Regions from separate parts of the Streptomyces sp. NPDC037401 genome, predicted to be linked through region 1. Evidence: riboswitches for the same ligand, from Rfam matches in the RefSeq annotation. Region 1 holds a riboswitch; the other holds the start of a gene.
The links. Region 1 has a riboswitch for ZMP and ZTP ahead of ACZ7H1_RS35825 (serine hydroxymethyltransferase). Riboswitches for the same ligand answer to the same signal wherever they lie in the genome.
Positions count from the first base shown of each region.

Region 1 (9,330 bases):
CCAGGACCGGGATGGCGGTGCCGGTCAGCGTGGAGTAGATGGTGAGCAGGTTGCTGACGCCGGGCTTCTTCTCGGTGTCGAAGCGGATCTCGGCCTCGGTGTCGGTGACCGCGCTCTTGATCTTCTTCTCGGTGACCTTGGGCTCGTCGAGGAGGTTGATCAGACCCTTGGGGGTGGACGCGGACTTCGACATCTTGATCGCCGGGTCCTGGAGGTCGTAGATCTTCGCGACCTCCTTGACGATGTGCGGCGCCGGGATGGTGAAGGTCTGCCCGAAGCGCTGGTTGAAGCGCTCGGCCAGGTCGCGGGTCAGCTCGATGTGCTGGCGCTGGTCCTCGCCGACCGGGACCGAGTCGGCCTGGTACAGCAGGATGTCGGCGACCTGGAGGATCGGGTACGTGAACAGGCCGACGGTGGCGTTGTTGGCGCCCGACTTCGCGGACTTGTCCTTGAACTGGGTCATCCGGCTGGCCTCACCGAAGCCGGTGATGCAGTTCATGACCCAGCCGAGCTGCGCGTGCTCGGGGACGTGGCTCTGCACGAAGAGCGTGCAGCGGTCCGGGTCGAGACCGGCCGCGAGGAGCTGCGCGGCGGAGAGCCGGGTGTTCGCGCGCAGTGCTTCGGGCTCCTGCGGCATGGTGATCGCGTGCAGGTCGACGACCATGTAGAAGGCGTCGTGCGTCTCCTGCAGGGCGACGTACTGGCGGATGGCTCCGAGGTAGTTCCCGAGGTGGAACGAACCGGAGGTGGGCTGGATACCGGAGAGCGCGCGAGGACGATCAGAGGCCATGGGCCCATTCTCTCAGGTGCGGGGGCTGACTCCGGCCTCCGCTGGCCGGAACCCTGCGGGTCGGACGTGCGTGTGAGGCCGGGATCACATCCCGGCGGCCCGCGGCGGGCGGAGGGTGACCGAGTACCGGGCAGTAGCGGCCCGGCCTGATCTGGTCCCGGCCGAGCGACCGCTTTCCCGCCGCCCCACGCCGCGGGCCCGTCGTACCGCCCGGCCGCCGCCCCGGAGATCACGGGCGGCGGCCGGGCAGGAAGTCTGCGGCACGGCTCAGGCGAGGGGGAGGCCCGGGGCCGGGTACGCCGCCATGAGGTCGGCGACCTCGGCGCGGATCACCGCGAGGGCGTCCTCGTCGGCCTTGCCCGCGGCGGCCACCGCGCGGGCGATCCAGTCCGCCACGGCCGGCATGTGGGACGCGTCCAGGCCCCGAGAGGTCAGCGACGGCGTACCGATCCTCACGCCCGAGGGGTCGAACGGCTTCCGGGGGTCGTACGGCACGGTGTTGTAGTTGACGACGATCCCGGCGCGGTCGAGCGCCTTCGCGGCGACCTTCCCCGGAACGTCCTTCGCCGTCAGGTCCATCAGGATCAGGTGGTTGTCCGTACCGCCCGACACCAGGTCGAAACCTTGTTCCAGGAGGGCGTCCGCCAGGGCGCGGGCGTTGGCGACCACGGCGTGCGCGTAGTCGCGGAAGCCCGGCCGGGAGGCCTCGTGCAGCGCGACCGCGATGCCGGCGGTCGTCTGGTTGTGCGGGCCGCCCTGGAGGCCCGGGAAGACCGCCTTGTCGATGGCCTTCGCGTGCTCCTCGCGGCACATCAGCATCGCGCCGCGCGGGCCGCGCAGGGTCTTGTGCGTGGTAGTCGAGACCACGTCGACGTGCGGTACGGGCGAGGGGTGCGCGCCGCCCGCGATCAGGCCGGCGATGTGCGCCACGTCCGCGACGAGGACCGCACCGGCCTCCTGAGCGATCCCGGCGAAGGCCGCGAAGTCGATCGTGCGCGGCAGTGCGGTGCCGCCGCAGAAGATCACCTTGGGCCGCTCCCGGAGGGCGGTGTCGCGCACCTCGTCGAAGTCGATCAGGCCGGTGTCGGGGCGTACGCCGTACTGGACGCCGCGGAACCACGAGCCGGTGGCGGACACGCCCCAGCCGTGGGTGAGGTGGCCGCCCATCGGCAGGGCCATGCCCATGACGGTGTCGCCGGGCCGGGCGAACGCCAGGTAGACGGCGAGGTTCGCGGGCGAGCCGGAGTACGGCTGGACGTTCGCGTGGTCCACGCCGAAGACGGCCTTGGCGCGGGCGACGGCCAGGGACTCGACCTGGTCGATGTTCTGCTGGCCCTCGTAGTAGCGGCGGCCGGGGTAGCCCTCGCTGTACTTGTTCTGCAGGACCGTGCCGGAGGCCTCCAGCACGGCCGCGGACACGTAGTTCTCGCTCGGGATCAGGCGCAGGGTCTCGGCCTGCAGGCGCTCTTCGGCTCCGACGAGCGCGGCGAGCGCGGGGTCGGTGGCGGCGAGGGCGGGATGGCGCGCGGTCATGGCGGCGTCCTCCGGGGTCGTTGTCGGTGCGTACCCCGCGACGGCCCAGGCGAGCGGCCCGCGAATGCGGTCGTGCGCGCACGGCTCCCCCGGAGTTCGTTCTCCGTACGCCAGTCGCCGTGCGTGTGCCCCACCCTAGCGGGCGCGCCGCGCGCAGAGGTTTCTTCGTCCGGCATCCGAGCGACGATAGAAATTGACATCCTCCCCGCCCTGAAGGACGGAGATTCCTAGCTCACTTCGCCTGACACCTAGCAGGTGGCAGGGCTTACAAGATCAGCACCAGCCGGGTTGAGACCAGCCCGGACGAGCATCACGCGGGCGGAATTCTTGTCCCTGGGGGACGGGACTCCGCATGCGGTGCACGTATACGTTCTCTCGGAAAGAGGTAGCGCGTGCTCGGCTCTCGCTCCGCACTGTGCGCAGTCCATGGTGGTGTGCGCGGGGTGTACGAGGTGTACGGTCCGGCCGTGCTTGCGGCCCATCTCGATCAGGGCCGTCTCGGTGGTGCCGATCGCGGCGTCGGCTGCTTTGCGGGCCATAGTGGACTTCGCCAGGAAGCGCGGCTTGAAGTCCTCCACGGCGAGAACGTCGAAGTCCCGGGCGAGGGACTCGGCCCACTTGCGGCCGGTGTCCTGACGCTGCCGGGCGATCTTCTTCGAAACATTCGCCGCCAGCTTGCGGGCCTTGCGGTACCCGGCCGTGTCAGGCCGGTTCTTCGGAGTCCGGCGGCGGGCGCTGCGGTACCGACGAACCCTCACGCAGCCAACTCGTGGACTGCCGGGCCCCGGTCAGCATCCCGTCGAGCTGCGCCGGACCACACGTCGTGTGCTCGGTGGCATCCCGATTCAGGATGTGGACCGTGCGGGACATCGCCACACACTCGTTCCACACCCACCGACACCGCGCCCACTCGGCTTCGAGCCGGCCGTGCGCGGTAGACGACACGCGAAGCCGGTAGGTGTACCGAGCGCGCCCAGCTCCGTCGACTACCGGTGTCGACGTCATGATCGGAACCTAACAGTCCCCACTGGCAATTGAAGGAAGGGCAGGTCAGAACAGATGTGCAGACGACCCCGCCGCTTCGCGGCTCCGGCCCAAGGATCCATCCCTCCCCCGCCTGAAGGCAGGGCCCCCCGGGAAGAAGAAGGGTGACGCCACCCACGTCGCCCGGCCAGACGATCGGAGACCCCGTGTCGACTACAGCAGACGCCATCCGCTCCGCCGAGGAACACAGCGCGCACAACTACCACCCCCTGCCGGTCGTCGTCGCCTCGGCGGACGGCGCCTGGATGACCGACATCGAGGGCCGCAGGTACCTCGACATGCTGGCCGGGTACTCGGCCCTCAACTTCGGGCACGGCAACCGCCGGCTGGTCGACGCGGCAAGAGCGCAGCTGGAGCGCGTGACCCTGACCTCGCGTGCCTTCTACCACGACCGGTTCGCCGAATTCTGCGAGCGGCTGGCGGAGTTGTGCGGCAAGGAGATGGTCCTGCCGATGAACACGGGCGCCGAGGCCGTGGAGACGGCGGTGAAGACGGCCCGCAAGTGGGGCTACGAGGTGAAGGGGGTGCCGGACGGCCACGCGAAGATCGTGGTCGCGGCGGACAACTTCCACGGCCGGACGACGACCATCGTGTCGTTCTCGACCGACCACGAGGCCCGGGACCACTTCGGCCCGTACACGCCGGGCTTCGAGATCGTGCCGTACGGCGACCTGACCGCGATGCGGGCGGCGGTCACGGCGCACACCGTGGCGGTGCTGATCGAGCCCATCCAGGGCGAGGCGGGGGTGCTGGTCCCGCCGCCGGGCTACCTGGCCGGGGTGCGGGAGCTGACCCGGGAGCGGAACGTCCTGCTGATGGCGGACGAGATCCAGTCGGGGCTGGGACGTACGGGCCGGACGTTCGCGTGCGAGCACGAGGGCGTGGTCCCGGACGTGTACGTCCTCGGCAAGGCGCTGGGCGGCGGCATCGTGCCGGTGTCGGCGGTGGTCGCGGACCGGGACGTCCTCGGGGTGTTCCGGCCGGGTGAGCACGGCTCGACCTTCGGCGGCAATCCGCTGGCGTGCGCGGTGGCGCTGGAGGTCGTCGCGATGCTGCGGACGGGCGAGTACCAGCAGCGGGCCTCGGAGCTGGGCGACCACCTGCACCGGGAGCTGGGGCTGCTGGTGGGCGGCGGCGCGGTGACCGCGGTCCGGGGGCGCGGGCTGTGGGCGGGCGTGGACATCGCGCCCTCGCACGGCACGGGCCGCGAGATCTCCGAGAAGCTGATGGAGCGCGGGGTCCTGGTCAAGGACACCCACGGGTCGACGATCCGCCTGGCCCCGCCGCTGGTGATCTCCAAGGAGGACCTGGACTGGGGGCTGGACCAGCTGCGGGGGGTGCTGGGCGCGTAGGTCGTGTCGTCGGCGGACCCCCCGCCGGCCGCGGCGGGGGCCCGGCTCAGAGGATCACGTGCGGCACGAAGCGCGCGTACTCGTCCGTGATCAGGCCCGCGGACTCCCTGATGCCGAGGCCCGCCGCCTCGTCCTCGACGACCCACGCGCCGAGGACGACGTGGTTGCCGTCGAACGCCGGCAGCGGGGCGAGGGCCTGGTAGACGCAGGCCTCGTCGTCCCGTACGGCGGGCTCGGCGCCGGCCGGGTGGACGGTCACGCCCGCGCCCTCCCGGCCGAGCAGCGGCTTGGCCACCCAGCCGGTGGTGCCGGCGAGGTCCCGCGGCCCGTCCAGATAGGCGGGGAGCAGGTTCGGGTGCCCGGGGTACAGCTCCCACAGCACGGCCAGCAGGGCCTTGTTGGAGAGCAGCATCTTCCAGGCGGGTTCGATCCAGCAGGTGGTGCCGGAGCCGCCGCCGTTGTCGAGGGTGTCGAGGACCTGGGGGCCGAAGGCGTCGGTGGCCAGCCACTCCCAGGGGTAGAGCTTGAAGCAGCTGCGGATGAAGCGGAGCCGGTCGTCCACGAAGCGGCCGGACAGTCGGTCCCAGCCGATCTGCTGGACCGGCAGGGCGAAGGTCTCCAGTCCGGCCTGGGCGGCGGTCTCCTGGAGGTAGGCGACCGTCATCAGGTCCTCGCCTAGCTCGTCGGCGTCGGAGTGGGCGAAGTGCACCGGGCCGGGCGGCAGCAGCGGGGCCTGGCGCCGCCAGGCGGCGACGAGCCGCTCGTGGAGGGAGTTCCACTGGTCGGCGCCGGGGAAGCGCTCCTCCATCCAGAACCACTGCGGGCTGGCCGCCTCGACGAGCGAGGTGGGGGTGTCGGCGTTGTACTCCAGCATGACGGCCGGCCCCGTGCCGTCGTAGCGCAGGTCGAACCGCCCGTACAGCGAGGGCAGTTCGCTGCGCCGCCGCCAGGACTCGGCGATCAGCGCGGCGAGCTGCGGATCGGTGATGCCCAGGTCACCGAAACGGTCCTGCTCGACGATGTGCGCGGCGGCGGCCAGGCACATCGCGTGGAGCTCCTCGACGACGCCCTCCAGCGCCTCGACCTCGGGCAGGCCGAAGGAGTAGTACGCGCTCTCGTCCCAGTACGGGCGCAGCGAGTCGTCCGGGTACCGGGTGAGCGGGTAGATCAGCCCCTGCTCCTCGACGGTCTGCTGCCAGCCGGGGCGGGGCTCGATCGTGTGGCGGCGCACGGGTCAGCCGCCGCCCGAGCCGGAGCCGGACTTGCCGATGCCGCCGCGGGTGACGGCCGACTTGTCGAAGCTGCCGCCGGAGATCTTGCCGTTGCTGACGCTGCCGCCGTAGTAGTACGAGCCGCGGCCGCCGCTCTTGCAGTCCTTGTCGGGGAGCTTCTCCATCGTCTTGCGGTCGGCGCACCGGCGGTCGGGCTCGGAGTCCGAGCCGCAGGCGACGAGCGTCGCGGCGAGCATGCCCATGCCGCCGAGCACGACGGCTCCCGAGCGGAACCTGCGCCGCGTCCTGTCCTGGTCCATTCCGGGTCCTCCCCCTGGGTGTGTCGGGGTCCAGAGTAGAACCGGCCGACGAGCGGCGGAATCCGGCCGACCGTACCGGCCTCGACTAGAGTCGTTTTGTGCTGTTCGGGATGGTGTGCGCGCTCGGTTCCGCGGTCTGCTTCGGCACGGCTTCCGTCCTCCAGGCCGTGGCCACGCGCGCGACGGCGCCCGGCACCGGCTCCGGGGTGGACGCCCGGCTGCTGCTGCGCGCCGTGCGCCAGTGGCGGTACCTCGCCGGCCTGTCCCTGGACGGACTGGGCTTCGTCCTCCAGATCGTCGCCCTGCGCTCGATCCCGATCTACGCGGTCGGCGCGGCGCTCGCCGCGAGCCTCGCGGTCACCGCGGTGGCCGCGTCGCGGCTGCTGAAGGTGCGGCTCAGCGGTACGGAGTGGGCGGCGGTCGGGGTGGTCTGCGCCGGCCTCGCCATGCTGGGGCTGTCCGCCGGCGAGGAGGGCTCCGAACCGGGCCCGCCCGGACTGGAGTTCGCCCTGCTGGGCTGCGCGGTCGCGGTGCTGGTGGTGGGCGCGGCGGCCGGCCGCCTCCCGGACCGCCCGCGCGCCCTGGCGCTGGGCCTCGGCGCGGGCGCGGGCTTCGGGGTCGTCGAGGTCTCGGTGCGGCTCATCGACAGCCTGTCGCCGTCCCGTCTGCTGACGAACCCGGCCACGTACGCCCTGCTGCTCGGCGGCGGGGCGGCCTTCCTGCTGCTCACCTCGGCCCTCCAGCGCGGCTCGGTCACCACGGCCACGGCCGGCATGGTGCTGGGCGAGACGGTGGGCCCGGCGCTGGTGGGCGTGATCTGGCTGGGCGACAGTACGCGCGAGGGGCTGGCCTGGCTCGCCGTCACCGGTTTCGCCGTCGCCGTGGCCGGCGCCCTGGCCCTGGCGCGCTTCGGCGAGCCGCCCGAGGCCGCGGAGAGCGCGCAGCCCGCAGCCGCCCGTCCACGGTGACAACCGGCCGAATTCCGGACAGGGTCAGGCCCGAGGTCATACAGTCCGTGCCATGTTTGACATCCTCGCCGGCATAGCCGGGTTCGGCGGCGTGGCCCTCGGCGTACTGTTCCTCATCTTCCGGGACTTCGTGCGCAGGCTCATTCAGCAGAGGCTGTTCCGGACCCTGACAGCACCTCAGGCCACCGGCCTGTTCGCAGCGGTGATCGTACTGACCTTCGCCATCGCCGTCCTGGGCATCTCCACGACCCTCTCGGGCGAGGGTGCGCAGCAGTTCCTGATCCTGGTCGGCATCATGCTCGCCTTCCTCCTGCTGGTGCTGCTGCTCGCGAGCCGCTTCGTGACCGGCGGGCGGGCCGGCCCGCAGGGCCCGGCCGCGGCGGAGGAACGGACGATGGCCAAGGTGGCGCGGCTGGTCGCCGCCAACGAACCCGCGCAGGCGGCCCGCGCCCTGGAAGCACCGGGAACCGACCGCCAGAGCGAGGAGTTCTGGTACTGGAAGGCCCGGATCGCCCTGGCCGACTCGAACTTCACCGTGGCCTCCGGCTACGTGGACGAGGCCCTCAAGTACGACCCGCGGGGCGAGCACGCCCTCGCCCTCAAGATCAGGATCCTGCTGGTCGGCCGCGACCCCGCCGACCTCGACCGGGCGCTGCGGCTCGCCGCCGACAGCGAGGGCATCAGCGCCGAACTGGACGTCTGGCTGGCACGCCTGCGGGCGGAGGGCATGTTCGACGTCCGGGTGAGGACGAACACCGAGCTGGACACCCGCTGCCCGCTCCCCGCCCGCCACGGCTGGACGACGGCCTGACGCGTACGGCACGACCGGGCGTACGGGACGACGGACGACCGACGCCCGGGCGTACGAGACGACGGACGACGAAGGAAGCGAACTGGTGCGCATGCCGAACGACCCCTCGCACACCGCGAAACCCGCCGTGTTCTACGTACCCCGGCCGCAGCACGACCGCGGCCCTTGGGACTGGGCCGGTCCGGACGCCGTGCAGGAGGGCCTTGACCGGACCCTGCGGCGCGGACTGAGGCTGGAAGCGGGGCCGTGCCACGACCCCGCCGAGGTGGACCGCTTACTGGACCGCCTGCCGAACGCCGTGGTCGTGGTGCAGCCGCCCGTCGTGGCCGCACGGCTGCGGCAGGACCTGCGGAGCCCCCTCACCTTCCTCGAGGCACTGCTCGGTCTCGGTGTCACCCTCCGGGTCTGCAACGACCGTCCCGACCCGCTCGCGGCCGCGTACGACGGGCTCTCGGACGGCCGTGCGGTGCTGCTGTCCGCCCATCCGTTCCACGAGCAGGTGACCGCGGCGGAACGCGCGCGCCGGCGGCAGGACGGGGAGGCGTACGCCGGGCGCTGCGGCCTGCGCGTGGCGGAGGTCGTCGAGGGCATGGCCTCGTACGAGTTCTTCGTCCGCGCCCCGCATCCCTCCCCGCGATCGGCGCTGGTCTCCACGGTCCTGATCCACCCGGAGGTCCTGCGCGCCGAGACCGACGACCTCGGCAGGCGGCGCCCGCCCGAGGACGAGTTCCGGCGCTGGCTGCGGCGGGGGCACGTACTGCACGCGGCGGGGCGGGCTCCGGGCACGGAGGAGGACGGGGAACGGGCGCGGCTCGAAGCCCGGCGGCAGCAGATCCGGGCGGAGGCGCTGAGGGACCAGGAGTACTGGCACACGAACGCGCTCGAACAACGCACGCCGGACGAGGACGCGGTCAGGGCAATCCGAATGGAGCGCGCACGGGAGTGCCTGGAACGGGGGGAAATCCGACACTTGACATCCGCTGCGGGCCTCGATCACCACATCGCCGACGACGACGCGATGCTCGGCCACTACGACGACGGCTGGTCCGGTACCGAGTACCGCCGCATCTCGCAAGGCGGCGTCCTCCGCGGCACCGGGCGCGGATCCCCCGGCACCCCCGCCCGCCCGACCGATCAGCCCCTCCCCCGCGACGGGCTGTTCACCCGCCGCAGCACCGCCTTCGGCACGCGGTCCGTCCTCGGGGTGGCCGATCTCATCGACAGCGGGATCCTGATCGGCCAGGACCAGATCCGGTTCGACGACTTCGTCGCCGCCCGCACCGATCAGGTTCCGGGGCCGC
Region 1 covers NZ_JBVJWO010000057.1:7,069-16,398, forward strand. The annotation lists gene trpS (tryptophan--tRNA ligase) at 1-790, opposite strand, end outside; gene ACZ7H1_RS35825 (serine hydroxymethyltransferase) at 1,058-2,323, opposite strand; ZMP/ZTP riboswitch at 2,360-2,451, opposite strand; partial or broken gene ACZ7H1_RS35830 (zinc ribbon domain-containing protein) at 2,572-3,328, opposite strand; gene rocD (ornithine--oxo-acid transaminase) at 3,514-4,719, shown strand; gene ACZ7H1_RS35840 (glutathionylspermidine synthase family protein) at 4,766-5,950, opposite strand; gene ACZ7H1_RS35845 (hypothetical protein) at 5,954-6,250, opposite strand; gene ACZ7H1_RS35850 (hypothetical protein) at 6,361-7,218, shown strand; gene ACZ7H1_RS35855 (hypothetical protein) at 7,271-8,029, shown strand; gene ACZ7H1_RS35860 (VWA domain-containing protein) at 8,121-9,330, shown strand, end outside.

Region 2 (9,330 bases), on a different contig from region 1:
AGCTTGTACTCGGAGAAGAGACCCGCCTCGATGCGCTTGGCGAGCTCGACCTCCTGCTCGGCGTTGAGCAGCGGCACCTTGCCGATCAGCTTCAGGTAGTCCTTGACCGGGTCGGCGGTGGCGCCGGCGACCATGACCGTCTGGGCCGGGGCGTCGTCGTCGTCCTCGTCGGACAGCACGAAGCCCTGGCCGGCGGCACCGGCCTTGGGCGCCTCCTCCTCGACGTCGTCGGCGAGGTCCTCGGCCCAGTCCTCGCCCTCGACGACCTCGGCGTTCTCCGGGTCCGCGTCCTTGGCGCCGGTCTTCTTCGCCGCCGTCTTCTTGACGGCGGTCTTCTTCGCAGCGGTCTTCTTGACCGTGCGCTTCTTCGGCTCTGCGGCGGCCTCGGCCGTGGCCGGGTCCGCCTCCGCCGCGGGCTGAGCGGATATCGCCGCCGCGGCGGCCGGGGCGGCTGCGGTCTTGCGCGCGCCGATGGGCCGCGGAGCGGCGGCCGCCTTCTTGACGGCCGTGCGGGCGGGGGCCGCCGCGGCCTTGCGGGGCTTCTTCGCGGCGGTCTTGGCAGCGGGAGCCGCGCTGACGTGCAGCGCGACGCCCTCCTCGTCCAGCACCTGGTTCAGGCTGCGCAGGACCCGCTTCCACTGGTCCACCGGGATGCGGCCGGCCTCGAAGGCCTGGCGCACATCGTCACCGTTGATGTGACCCTGCTCGCGGCCGCGCTCGACGAGCGCGACGAGGGCCTCCGATTCGGCGATCTCCGGAGGGAACGTACGGGACGGGCTGAGCGACACAAGGAGCCTCTCGTTGCGAACAGACAAAGGACGGGCGGGACATCTTCGCGCGACGGCAGGTACCCGGACCGGTCGGGGTCGGGAGACCGGGCCGCGCGAGGACACCTGTCGGTTCATCGCATGCCCGAGTCGATTCGTTACGCACGGAATTGAGTGACCTGCGCCACGCCGTCTACGAGCCGCCGTCACGCTGCCAACGCTCCGCGGCCCGGGATCATTCCGGTTTGCGGGCCTCGATCAGGAATCGTGCCGTATGCGCGACGAACGGACCGTTCCGCCCGATCTGTTCGTGCAGCTCGCGCAGCCGGTCCCGGTAGTGGCCGACCGTGAAGCCGGGCACCATCCAGATCACCTTCCGGAGAAAGTAGATCACGGCGCCGATGTCGTTGAACTCCGTCCGCAGCCGTTCGGAGCGCAGATCGACGACCTCCAGCCCGGCGGCCCGCGCGTCGGCCACCGCGTCGTCGGGGTGCCGCCCGCGCCGGACCTCGTCCGGCTGCGGGCCGAGGAAGTACTCGACGAGCTCGAAGACGCTCGCCGGTCCGACCTGCTGCGAGAAGTACGTACCGCCCGGGCGCAGCACCCGCGCGACCTCCTCCCACCAGATCGTCACGGGGTGCCGGCTCGCCACCAGGTCGAAGGCGCCGTCGGCGAACGGCAGCGGCGGCTCGTCCGGGTCCGCGACGACCACCGCGCCGAGGGGGTGCAGCAGCCGGGTGGCCTTGGCGACGTTCGGCGGCCAGGACTCGGTGGCGACCGTCAGCCTGGGCAGCGGGCCCGCTCCGGCCAGCACCTCGCCGCCGCCGGTCTGGATGTCCAGCACCGCCTCGGCGCGGGCGAGGCGCTCGCGCAGCATCCGCTGGTACCCCCAGGACGGGCGCTGCTCGCTGGCGCGCCCGTCGAGCCAGGAGAAGTCCCAGCCTTCGACGGAGACCGACTCCGCCTCCGCGACCAATGCGTCGAAAGTTGGCGTCATGTCTTGATCATCCCAGTTGAGGTGCCCTTTCGGCCACCGGTTTGGCATTGGGTACGCTTGGTGGCGGGCCGTGACTGGCGCTTGGGTGGATCACCACCGGGGAGCGGCCCGGCGTACGCCGTACGCCGATGCCGCGCGCCTGGGCGAACCGCGATCCGCAGCGACGTTCAGGAGACCCCGTGACGACTGCCCAGACTGCCCGCCTGATGGACGGCACCGCCGTCGCCCGCCGCATCACCGAGGCCACCGCCGCCCGTGCCGCGCAGATCACCGAGCGCACCGGCAAGGCGCCCTGTCTCGCCACCGTGCTCGTCGGCGAGGACCCCGCTTCCGTCACCTACGTGAAGATGAAGCAGAACCGCTGCGCCAAGGCCGGGATCACCTCCCGCCACGTGGAGCTGCCGGCGGAGACCACCACCGAGGAGCTGGTCGCCGCCATCACCGAGCTGTCCGAGGACCCCGAGGTCAGCGGCATCCTGCTGCAGCACCCGGTGCCGCACCACATCGACGAGCGCGCGGCCTTCGAGGCGATCGCACCGGGCAAGGACGTCGACGGCGTCACCATGCACTCGTTCGCGGCCATGGGCTTCGGCCTGCCGGGCTTCGTGTCCTGCACGCCCGGCGGCATCATGCGGCTGCTGGCGGAGTACGACGTCGACCTCACCGGCAAGCACGCCGTGGTCGTCGGCCGCAGCGCGATCCTGGGCAAGCCCGCGGGCATGCTCCTGCTCGGCCGGAACGCCACCGTCACGTACTGCCACTCCCGGACCGAGGACCTGCCCTCGATCGTCCGCCAGGCGGACGTCCTGGTGGCGGCGGTGGGCAAGGCGGAGTTCATCCGCGGCGAGGACATCAAGCCGGGCGCCGTCGTCCTGGACGCCGGGTACAACGAGGGCAACGTCGGCGACGTCCACTTCGAGTCCGCCGCGGCCCGCGCCTCCCTGATCACCCCGGTGCCGGGCGGCGTCGGCCCGATGACGATCGCCGTCCTCCTGGAACAGACGGTCCAGGCAGCCGCCACCCAGTCGGGCCTCGACCTGACCTGACCCCCACCGCCCCACCCCACCCGCCCCGACGCCCCGTGCCCCCGGCCCGGGGCGTCGTGCTGTCCCCTCCGGGCCGCCGGGGCCCCATTACCCGGGAGGTAATCGACCTCCGGGGGGCGGGGCGGGAGGGTGGGGGGTGTTCGGGTCCGGGGTGGCGCACTCTGCTCCGGGCCCGGGCTTCGGCCAGTGGTGTTCTGTTTGACGGAGGGTGATTCTGATGTCCGCAACCCTGTTCGCCGGGCTTGCCCGGGCCGGTGGGCCGCAGACCGTGCTGCGGCGGTTCCTCGCGCTCGACTCCGTGGTCACCACCGGGAACGGCCTCGCCTACGTCGCCTTCTCCGCCCCGCTCGGGCGGCTGCTCGGGGTCGGGCAGGGGCTGCTCCTGGAGCTCGGGGTCCTGCTCGTGGCGTACGGCGCGGCGGTCGGGTGGCTGGCGTCGCGGCGGCGGCCGCCGGCGCTCGCCGTGAAGGCCGTCGTCGAGACCAACTACGCCTGGGCCGCGCTGAGTCTGGTCGCGCTGGTGGTGTGGTTCTCGCCGACCGCCGCCGGGACCGCGTGGATCCCGGCGCAGGCCCTCACCGTCGCGGCGTTCGGTGTGCTCCAGCAGCTCGCGCTCCGCTCAACCCTCAAGTGAGCGGAGGTACTTCACCGTCGCCGGGTCGGCCGGGAGCATCGTCTCGATGGCCAGCTCGGCGACGGTCACGTCCATCGGCGTGTTGAAGGTCGAGATGGACGACACGAAGGACAGCACGTGCCCGTCGTGCTCGATGACCAGCGGCAGCGCGAAGTACGGCACGGGCTCGCCGGGTTCGGCGTCACCCGGGCGGTCGGCGACGGGGTAGGCCGCCACCTCCTCGTACAGGGCGCGCAGCGGCTCGGAGCGGGCGAGGGCGATCTGCCGTTCCATCTGGGCCAGCAGGTGCCCGCGCCACTCCTTCAGGTTGCGGATCCGCGGCGCGAGGCCCTCGGGGTGCAGGGTGATCCGCATGGCGTTCAGCGGCGGCGTGAGCAGGTGCCCGGGCAGGCCGTCCAGCAGCATCGCGATGCCCCGGTTGGCGGCGACCACGTGGTACGTGCTGTCGACGACGAGCGCCGGGTACGGCTCGTATCCGGTCAGCAGCCGCTCCAGGCCCTCGCGCAGCAGGCCCATCGAGGGATCGCTGAGCGGGGTCTCGGCGTACCGGGGAGCGTAACCGGCCGCCAGGAGCAGTGCGTTGCGCTCGCGGACCGGTACGTCGAGCCGGTCCGCGAGCCTGAGCAGCAGCTCCTCGCTCGGCCGGGACCGGCCCGTCTCGACGAAGCTGATGTGCCGGGACGAGGAGTCGGCGCGGCCGGCCAGCTCCAGCTGGCTGATCCCGCGCCGCTCCCGCCAGGTGCGCAGCAGGGCGCCCACGCCCGCCCGGTCCGGAAGAGTCGTCATGGACGCGACACTAGCCGAGCGCGGTCATCCCAGGTCGAAGAGGTTCCGCAGCCCCAGCCGGTAGCGCAGCCGGTCGTGGCGCCGGACGGGCTCCAGCTCCGGCGGCCGGTACATCGGCACGACCGTGCACCGGTCGGCCGCCGAACCCGCCCGGTCCAGAAGGGCGTTGACCGCCGCGCGGGCCGAGGCGTTCGCCCCCTCCATGGTGGCGAGGTCGATGTCGACGGCGACGTAGTCACCGCACAGGAAGAAGTTCGGGATCCGGGTGCCCGCGCTCGGCCGGTCGTACAGGGTGCCCACCGGGTGGATGAGCAGCTCGTCGTCGTTCGCCGGGTGCGGGGTGCCCAGGCCGTCCACGCCCGGGTCCAGGAACCACGAGTGCAGCGCGCCGTCGCGCAGCACCGTGCGCCCCGAGTCGTTGAGCGAGGCCTTCAGCTGCGCCCAGACCTCCCGGGCCACCTCGTCGCGGGTGCACTGCTTGGCCGTCTTCCCGTACAGGATCCCCGGCTTGTCCCACTCCGAGATGTCGATGGAGAGGCAGTCCACGGCGACCCCGTCGCCGTAGTCGGCCGGGAAGTCGCGGTCCGCCCAGTGCTCCGCCTGCTGAATCGCCGTCAGGGACCAGGCGGAGTCGATGCAGTTGAGGTGCCCGTGCACCAGCGGCGCCCGCTCCGTCAGATAGAACTGGATGCCCGTCATCCAGTCCGTCTTCAGGCGGTCGCAGCGCGCCAGCATCGGGTCCGCCGCGCGCAGCCCGGCCCCCCAGGTGCGCCGGGCGTGCTCCACCGGCATGGCGCTGACGTAGTGGTCGGCCGTCACGGTCTGCCGGGCCCCGCCGGGGCCCTCGACGGCCACGCCGCTCACCCGCCCGTCCGCGTACAGCACTTCCCGTACGCTCCACCCGATCCTGAACTCCACGCCCAGGGAGCGCAGATGGGTCTCCCACGGGTCGATCCAGGCTTCGTTCGTGGGCAGGTTGAGGATCCGGTCCGGCGGGCCGTCGGCGCCGCGCCCGAGGGCGTTGAAGACGAACGCCTCGCCGAGGGTTCCGACCGTACGGGTCGAGGCCTCCTCGGCCTTCGTCGCGACGATGTTGCGGGTGATGCCGACCGCCAGGATGCGCTGGTACTCCGGCGACATCTGCCCGGCCCGTACGAAGTCCCACCAGGGCGTGCGCTCCCACACCTCCGCGCGCCGCTCGTCGCAGCTCGTCACGAACACCAGAGCCCGGTCGACGAAGTAGGCCGTCTCGTGCAGCGGGAGCCGGACGAAGGTCTGCAGCAGGCCGGTCAGGGCACGGCGCAGCTCGTCGGGGCTCAGGGAGGCGGGCCGGTGGCCTGGCCAGGGGATCGGCGCGCGCAGGTCCTCGCGGCCCGCGGCCCGCGCGAACATCATCTCGGGCGGTGCGATCAGGTTGTCCCACACGCCGTTGGGGTTCCCGGGGAAGGGGATCCGCCGCATCGTGTCGGGCAGGTTGTGGTAGATCCCGGGGATGAACCGGAAGCCGTGCTCGGCGGGGAGCGCCCGCCGTCCGCCGCGCGCGCTGCCCGGCACGTCCATGCTGCGCGCCTTGCCGCCCAGGGCCCGGCGCTCGTACACGGTCACGGCGTAGCCGCGCTCGGCGAGTTCGTGCGCGGCGGTCAGGCCGGCGACCCCGCCTCCCAGGACGGCCACCCGGCGGCCGTCCGCCGCCTCCGGGGACCGTAACGACCCCGCCGGGCCGGCCGCACCCGCCGGGCCGGTCGCCGCCGCCGTCCCCGCGCTCCCCGCCGTCCCCGCGCTCCCCGCCGTGCCCGCCGTCGCGGCCGCCGCCGCGCCCGCCATGAACGTACGCCTCGAAGTCATGCACCCACCCCTACTACCGCCGGTAACAGTCGCGTCCGGCGCAGGAGCATAGGAGCGGCGACCCCGTCACGGAAGGGACGGAAGGCCACGGCCGTGACGCGGCGCGCACTATGGCGCGAAAGCCTCCCCCGGGTGTCGCCTGTGGGAGGCTGGGGCTTCCGTTCACCGACCACGGAGGAGCCACGCATGGCCATGGAGCCGCTGTCGCAGAAGGAGATCGAGGAACGGCTGCGGGAGCTGCCCGGCTGGGCGGTGGAGGACGGCCGGCTCGTGTGCACCTACCGCCTCGCCGCGCACTTCGCCGCCGCCGCCCTGGTGATGGGCATCGCGGCCGTACAGGACGAGCTCGACCACCATGCGGACCTGACCCTCGGCTACAACACCGTCCGCCTCGCCGTGAACACCCACGCCGCGGGCGGCGCCCTCACCGAGCGGGACTTCGCCCTCGCCGACCGCGTGGCCGCCATGGCCCCCGTGCACGGGGCCGGCTGACGGTGCGTACGCTCCTCGACTACGACGAGGAGGCCGCGGCCTACGACCGGACCCGGGGCGGGGTCCCGCGCGCCGAGGCCGCGGCGGCCGCCGTCCGCGCCCTCCTGCCGCCGCACGCGCGCACCCTCCTCGACCTCGGCTGCGGCACCGGCATCGTCACCGCCCGGCTGGCCCGCCCGGGACTGCGCGTGCTCGGCGCGGACGCCTCCCCCGGGATGGCCCGTATGGCCCTCTCGCGCGGCGTCCCGGTCGTGCTCGCCTCCGGGACCCGGCTGCCGTTCGCGTCCGCGTCCCTCGACGCGGTGAGCGCGGTGTGGCTGCTGCACCTGCTGCGCGCCTCCGGGACCGTGGCGGCGGTGACCGCCGAGGTCGCGCGGGTGCTGCGGCCCGGCGGGGTGTTCGTCACCACCGTCGACAAGGACGCCGCGCACGACGTGGGCTGCGACATCGATGCCGTCCTCGCGCCCCACCTGACGTCCGCGCCCTCCGATGCGTACGGGGCGGTCGCCGGGTACGCCGCCGGGCACGGGCTCGTGGTGGCGGGGGAGGGGGCCTTCACCGGCCTCGGGCAGGGCCGCTCCCCGCGCGGCGCGGCGGAGGCCCTGCGCAAGGGCCGCTACGTCTCCCCGGTGGCCCCCCGCACCTCGGCCGAGGAGGTGGCCGCGGAGCTGGAACGGCTGCCGGACCCGGACCGGCCGAGGGACGACCCGCGCTACCGGCTGCTCTGCCTGGCCCGGCCCGCGCACCGCTGACCGGGCCCGCGCACCGCTCGCCGGGCCCCGCGCACCGCTCGCGGAGCCCGCCGATCGGCCTCCCGGGGTACGCCGGCCCCGGACCGTCCGCCCGCCGCGGCTCCGGCGCCTCAGGACCAGGCGCCGGCCGCCGCGGCCGCCCGCGCGTACTCGGCGAAGCTGCGCGGGTCGCGTCCGAGGACCCGCTTCACCCCGTCCGTCACCGGGGTGTTGTGCCCGTCCAGGAGCCGGGTGAACAGCCCGGCGAGGAAGCCCGCCTCCTCGGCCGGAAGCCCGAACCGCTCCAGCAGGACGGCGTATTCGGCCTCCGAGACCGGCGCGTACCGGATCTCTCGGCCCAGCGCCCGGCCGATCTCCGCCACCGCCTCGCCGAAGGTCAGCGCGTCCGGGCCGGTGACCTCGTGGACCACCCCGCCGTGCGCGTCCTGCGTCAGCGCGGCCACCAGCACGTCCGCCAGGTCGTCCGCGAGGACGAACGGCTCGGCCGTCTCCCCGGCGGGGAAGGGCAGTTCGCCCCCGAGGATGCCCTCGATGAACAGCCCCTCGCTGAAGTTCTCCGCGAAGAACGAGGCCCGTACGACCGTCACTTCGGCCCCCGCCTCGCGCAGTGCGTCCTCGGCCGCCACCGCCTCCGGCTCGCCGCGCCCCGAGAGCAGGACGAGCCGCCGCACCCCCTTCGCGACCGCCAGGTGGCCGAACGCCCGCAGCGCGGGCACCGCCGTCGGCGCGGCCAGGTCGGGTACGTACGCCAGGTACGCGCGGTCCGCACCTGCCAGGGCCGGGCCCCAGGTGGACTCGTCCGCCCAGTCGAACCGGACCTCGCCGGTGCGGGAGCCCGCCCGGACCGTGTGCCCCTGTGCCGCCAGCCGCTCCGCCACCCGGCGGCCAGTCTTGCCCGTCGCCGCCGTCACCAGGACCGTCATCGTCTCGTGCTCCGTGTCGCTCGCCGTGTTCGCCGTGTTCGCCGTGCTCGCCGTGCTCGCCGTGTTCGTCATGGCTTCAGCTTGGCGGCTCGGGCGTGGACGATCCATGCTCCAAAGGCTCGTTCAGATGTCCAGGCGTCTACATCTGCCGGCGGTACTGGTTACGCTGGACGGCATGGACGCGTTGACGGGACTCCTGAACGGGCCGCGTGCCCAGGGCGCCTTCCTCCTCAGGATGGTGATGCAGGCGCCCTGGTCGGTGCGGATCGAGGACCGCGCGCCGCTGACCCTGATGTGCGTACGGCGCGGCGAGGCATGGATCGAGCCCGAGGAGGGCGAACCGGTACGGCTGCGCGTGGGCGACGTGGCGGTGGCGCGCGGGCCCGCCCCGTACACCGTCTCCGACCGGCCCGGCATCGCACCCCGCGTCATCGTCGGCGCCGACGGCGAGTGCCGGACCCCCGCGGGGGAGCCGCTCGGCTCGGTGATGCAACTGGGCGTGCGGACCTGGGGCGACAGCACCGAAGGCGACACCGCCCTGCTCGTCGGCACCTACCGGATGGAGGGCGAGATCGGCGGACGGCTGCTCGCCGCCCTCCCGCCGCTGCTCTCGCTGCCCGCCGGGCTGGACGCATGCCCCTTCGGGCCGCTCCTCGACGAGGAGGTGGCCAAGGACCGCCCGGGGCAGGAGGTCGTGCTCGACCGGCTGCTCGACCTGATGCTGATCGACGTGCTGCGCACCTGGTTCAACCGGCCCGAGGGCGAACCACCCGGCTGGTACCGGGCGCTGGGGGACCCGGTGATCGGGCCCGCGCTGCGGATGCTCCAGGACCAGCCCGCCCGGCCGTGGACGGTGGCCCTGCTGGCGGGTGCGGTCGGGGTGTCCCGGGCGGCCTTCGCACGCCGCTTCGCCGAGCTGGTGGGAGAGCCGCCGATGGCCTATCTGACCGGCTGGCGGCTCTCCCTGGCGGCGGACCTGCTCCGCGACACCGACGAAACGGTCGAGGCGGTGGCCCGCAAGGTCGGCTACAGCGGTTCCTTCGCGCTGAGTTCGGCCTTCAAGCGGGTCCGCGGCATCAGCCCGAGCC
Region 2 covers NZ_JBVJWO010000001.1:31,284-40,613, forward strand. The annotation lists gene ACZ7H1_RS00135 (RNA polymerase sigma factor) at 1-788, opposite strand, end outside; gene ACZ7H1_RS00140 (class I SAM-dependent methyltransferase) at 1,003-1,764, opposite strand; ZMP/ZTP riboswitch at 1,825-1,916, shown strand; gene ACZ7H1_RS00145 (bifunctional 5,10-methylenetetrahydrofolate dehydrogenase/5,10-methenyltetrahydrofolate cyclohydrolase) at 1,944-2,810, shown strand; gene ACZ7H1_RS00150 (hypothetical protein) at 3,028-3,444, shown strand; gene ACZ7H1_RS00155 (helix-turn-helix domain-containing protein) at 3,430-4,230, opposite strand; gene ACZ7H1_RS00160 (hydroxysqualene dehydroxylase) at 4,255-6,075, opposite strand; gene ACZ7H1_RS00165 (4a-hydroxytetrahydrobiopterin dehydratase) at 6,262-6,567, shown strand; gene ACZ7H1_RS00170 (class I SAM-dependent methyltransferase) at 6,570-7,319, shown strand; gene ACZ7H1_RS00175 (Rossmann-fold NAD(P)-binding domain-containing protein) at 7,430-8,314, opposite strand; gene ACZ7H1_RS00180 (AraC family transcriptional regulator) at 8,418-9,330, shown strand, end outside.
Region 2: linked by a shared signal. The riboswitch ahead of ACZ7H1_RS00145 (bifunctional 5,10-methylenetetrahydrofolate dehydrogenase/5,10-methenyltetrahydrofolate cyclohydrolase) and the one ahead of ACZ7H1_RS35825 (serine hydroxymethyltransferase) in region 1 are both predicted to bind ZMP and ZTP.